DNA from 2 places in the Marinobacterium maritimum genome. Region 2 is predicted to be linked to the other one. Evidence: predicted binding sites of a transcription regulator. Region 2 holds the regulator's gene; the other holds the start of a gene.
The links. The regulator FliA, encoded in region 2, starts transcription of late flagellar genes. The targets are predictions, from matches to a motif close to CTAAAGTTNNNNNNNNNNCNGCCGATA.
Positions count from the first base shown of each region.

Region 1: a site for FliA is predicted at 1,123-1,149, ahead of ABD013_RS08100 (flagellar protein MotY). Genes of this name have one in related genera too.

Region 1 covers NZ_BAAAET010000002.1:358,636-361,096, reverse strand. Annotated here, with positions in the region: gene ABD013_RS08105 (argininosuccinate synthase) at 1-115, opposite strand, end outside; gene ABD013_RS08100 (flagellar protein MotY) at 235-1,089, opposite strand; gene rnt (ribonuclease T) at 1,251-1,871, shown strand; gene ABD013_RS08090 (peroxiredoxin) at 1,937-2,461, opposite strand, start outside.
Region 2 covers NZ_BAAAET010000002.1:173,353-175,813, reverse strand. Annotated here, with positions in the region: gene ABD013_RS07175 (protein phosphatase CheZ) at 1-377, opposite strand, end outside; gene cheY (chemotaxis response regulator CheY) at 399-785, opposite strand; gene ABD013_RS07165 (RNA polymerase sigma factor FliA) at 846-1,556, opposite strand; gene ABD013_RS07160 (MinD/ParA family protein) at 1,568-2,392, opposite strand; gene flhF (flagellar biosynthesis GTPase FlhF) at 2,403-2,461, opposite strand, start outside.

The DNA of each region.
Region 1 (2,461 bases), 190 kb from region 2:
GGTCGGCAGTAAAGGTCACGACCTCACAGTTATAGGTGTCCTGCAACCAGCGTACGATTACAGAAGTATCCAGACCGCCTGAATACGCCAGGACGACCTTTTTAATATCGGACATGTTGCTGCTCCAGAAACAATTACCGGTCGATCACCGTGATCGACCGGCCGCTAAGATTCACTCGGCACAAGTGTAGATAATATATCAGAAAGCCGGTTGCCACTGAACTGCCATGCGCACTAGTCGCGCTCCAGGCGGATGGCGACACGGCGGTTGCGGGCGCGGTTATCGGCACTGGTATTGGGCACGACCGGATAGCGCTCACCGTGGTAACGGGTGGTGATCATCTCTTCCGGCACTCCTTGGCTGACCAGGTAGCGCGTAACCTCTTCGGCACGTTTTTTCGACAGGTCACGGTTAAGCAGGCGACGGCCGTAATTATCGGAATGACCATCCACATAGATCGACTTCACGCTGTCATCGGTTTTAACGTAGAGCGCGATCAGATCAAGGCGGTCACGGGTCGCATCAGACAAGCGCCAGGTTGCCGACGGAAAGAGCACGGCGGTACGCGCTACCTGGCGATAGTTCACCGGCAACAGTGTCGTCAGGCAGTTGAGGTAGTCATCATAAGCTGACTGGAAATTGGCGGCCGAGATACCGACCTCGACCGGCTCAGCGCTCTGGAACCAGTGTTCACTTGAAAAGGTCGGCGTCATGCCTCGATGCAGCGCCACCAGCATCTGGTTGGCGGCTTCACTGTTCAAAGCGATGCCGCCCTCAGGATCAATTTTGACGCGGGCGATACTGAATGGCGCCTCACCTGGCTGCCAGGGCGAAGCACGCGCCACCAGCAACACCTCGCCTTCCAGCTGATCCTTCTGTGTCGGCTGCAACTGGAAACGCAAGGATTCACCGGCTTCATGCTCGAACAGAGCGCGACCAAACGCTGGCACCTGCTGACTGAGGCGACAGAAAAAGCGCGAGTTTTCCATCTCCCACACCGATTCATCAATGGATGCCCGGAACACCACGGCCTGCGCCCACCCTGGCAATAACAGCAGCAGTAACAAGGCCAAACAGCGGGTGTTCAATATTGCATCTCCCATGATCAGTTGCAGATCCTTTAGCGGCTGGTCGAGCCTTGACTTGAGGCCGTTTTGACGCTGCTAACCAGACTGTTAGAATGCCTGCGGCCATTTACCACTTGCAAGTAAGGATTTTCGTGACTCACCGCCATAACGCCCCTCACCCGATGGCAGACCGCTTCCGCGGCTTTCTGCCCGTTGTCGTCGACGTCGAAACAGCCGGCTTCAATCCGCGAACTGATGCCCTGCTGGAGATCGCGGCTGTCACGCTCACCATGGATGAGAATGGCTACCTGATGGTTGACCAGAGTTACGATGCCAATGTCATCCCCTTCCCCGGCGCCAACCTGGAGCAATCCGCGCTCGATTTTACCGGCATCAACCCTGATGACCCGGCGCGCAATGCGGTCGCGGAGCAAGAAGCACTGGAAAAGATTTTCAAGCCAATCCGAAAATCAATCAAGTCCCATGGCTGCAAACGGGCCGTGCTCGTTGGCCATAACGCCGCGTTCGACCACAGTTTCGTCACCAATGCATCCGACCGCTGCAATATCAAGCGCAATCCTTTTCACCCGTTTTCAACATTCGACACCGTCTCCCTGGCTGGACTGGCCTATGGACAGACCGTGCTGGCCAAGGCCTGCGATCTGGCCGGTATCGAGTTTGACGGCAAACAGGCCCATTCAGCCCTTTATGACACCGTCAAGACGGCTGAACTCTTCTGCACCATCGTGAATCAGTGGAAAGATATGGGCGGCTGGGACATGCTGCTGGCAACACGTGACTGACGTTTGAATACGCATAAAAAAAACCGCGCCGGATAGCGCGGTTTTTTTTATGCCTGCAAACTGAGTTACAGCTTGTCGGACTCTTCAGCCAGGTACTTGGCAACACCTGTCGGAGATGCGTCCATACCTTTATCGCCCTTGTTCCAGCCAGCCGGGCACACTTCACCGTGCTCTTCATGGAACTGCAGAGCATCAACCAGGCGGATCAGCTCATCCATGTTACGGCCCAGCGGCAGGTCGTTAACGATCTGGGAACGAACAACACCGTCCTTATCGATCAGGAAAGCACCACGGAAAGCAACGCCACCTTCAGCTTCAACGTCGTAAGCCTGGCAGATTTCGTGTTTAACGTCGGCAACCAGGGTGTACTTGACCTGGCCGATACCGCCTTCGTTGACCGGAGTGTTACGCCATGCGTTATGAGTGAACTGAGAATCGATGGAAACACCGATCACCTCAACACCACGCTCCTGGAACGCATCCATACGATGATCCAGTGCGATCAGCTCGGACGGGCACACAAAGGTGAAGTCCAGCGGGTAGAAGAAGACCAGGCCGTACTTGCCCTTGATCGCTTCTTTCAGGTTGTA
Region 2 (2,461 bases):
TGGTCCAGCTTATCCACCAGACTCAGGGAACGGTCCACCCGGTCCATGGTCTCGTGTGCATTTTTTTCCGTCAGTTCAATAACATAACCCAGCCGATCAGAGGCATCACCGATCGCCGCCAGGCTTTCGTCCCCCTCGGCGGGCATCTTCTCGCCCATATCGCTGGAGAAGGCCTTGATCGCTTCGTGCAAGCCGCGCGTCAGATGACCGACTTCGTTGTAAAACACCTGGTGGCGGGCGAACTGAAGTTCATTGATCAACCCCATCGCCGCAGGCAGGTTGCCGGCTTCAAGCTCGGTCACCAGCGTACGGGCACGGTCACGCAGAAACTCGTCGAAGCCGTTGAAATCCACTTTACTGGCCGTTTGCGCTGCCATCGGAACCCTCCGCTAATGCTGTCAGCTTTCGATACGTTCAAAGATCTTGTCGATCTTTTCCTTCAGCACAGCAGCGGTAAAGGGTTTCACTACATAGCCGTTGACGCCGGCCTGAGCCGCCGCGATGATCTGCTCGCGCTTGGCTTCAGCGGTAACCATCAGCACCGGAATATGGGCCAAGGCTGCATCCGCACGCACCGTCTTGAGCAGGTCGATACCGGTCATTTCAGGCATGTTCCAGTCCGTAATCAGGAACTCCACATTGCCCTGCTTAAGGATCGGCAGCGCAGTCTTGCCGTCATCCGCTTCATCGACATTGGTAAACCCAAGGTCACGCAACAGATTCTTGATGATGCGCCTCATCGTAGAGAAATCATCTACTACAAGTATTTTGATGTCTTTCTTCAAGACACTTCCCCCAATTCAGAAAACATCTCCAAACGATACTCTGGCCAGCCGGTCATACGCTCAACACCAGTCCCGCAATCGCCCGCGAAGCCGAAGCGCCGCCTGGCTGTGGATCTGACTGACCCGCGACTCACTGACGCCCAGCACCTGGCCGATCTCCTTGAGATTCAGCTCTTCATCATAATACAGTGACAGCACCAGGCGCTCCCGTTCGGGCAGCGCACCGATCGCCCGCGCCAGCGCCTGCTTGAAACCGTCGCTTTCCAGCATCTGCCGCGGATCCGGCTCGGTCGAGGTAAACTGTTCCGTTGGCGCCTCGTCCGTCGCTTCAGTCAGTTGATCATAACTGAACAAGCGGCTGTCGACCGAGTCCTGCAGCAACGACTGGTATTCCGCGATACCGATACCCATTTCGGCCGCGACCTCGCTGTCGCTGGCATCCCGCCCGGTGCGATGTTCTACCTGCGCGATCGCCTCACTGATACGGCGACCATTACGATGCACCGAACGCGGCGTCCAGTCTCCCCGGCGCACCTCATCGATGATGGCACCGCGAATGCGAATCCCTGCATAGGTCTCGAAGCTGGCGCCCTTGCCGGCATCATAGCGGCTGGCGGCTTCCAGTAACCCCATCATGCCGGCCTGAATCAGATCATCCAGCACAACATGGCTGGGCAGGCGCGCCATCAGGTGATGCGCGATCCGTCGCACCAGCGGGGTATACTCCTGGATCAGCTCCTGACCTGATTTAAACTCCACTACGTTGTACATATATGCTTCTTTCAGGGTAGGCGCGCGCCCTGCACGAGCCGTTCAACAAAGAATTCCAGATGTCCTCTGGGGCTATTGCTAACCGGCCAGCTGTCGACCTTGTTGGCCAGCTGTCGATAGGCCAGCGCGGCCTTTTCCTTGGGTGCCGCCCTGAGCACAGCCCTTTGCTTTTGTACGGCTTTGCGAACCGATTCATCATAAGGTATTGAGCCAACGTATTGAAGCGTCACATCCAGAAATCTGTCTGTAACCGTCAACAGTTTATTGAACATGCTCCGTCCCTCGGTATCCGTTCTGACCATATTGGCCAGCACCCGGAACCTTGTCATCTGGTAATCCCGGTTCAGCAGCTTGATCAACGCATAGGCGTCGGTGATCGAGGTCGGCTCGTCACAGACTACCACCAGCACTTCCTGCGCAGCCCGAACAAAGCTGACCACCGAGTCGGAGATACCGGCGGCGGTATCGATCACCAGCACGTCCAGGTCATCAGCGATGTCGTTGAAGGCGTGGATCAGCTCGGCATGCTCATGCGCACTCAGCGCCGTCATCTCCTGAGTACCTGAAGCGGCCGGCACGATCCAGAAATTATCGCCTGCCGACACCATTACCTCGCGCAGCGAACAGCGCCCGGCCAGTACATCAGCGATGTTCTGTTGCGGCCGCAGCCCCAGCATCACATCCACATTGGCCAAGCCGAGGTCGGCATCCATCAGCACCACCCGGCGCCCCATTTCACTCAGTCCAACCGACAGGTTAACCGACACGCTGGTCTTGCCGACGCCGCCCTTGCCTCCGGTTACCGCGATCACCTTGACGGGATGGGTCTGCTTCATCAACTACTCCTTATCCCGTCCCGAACAGCGAATCATCGATATCCAGGCCGATATCGGGGCGCGCACTAC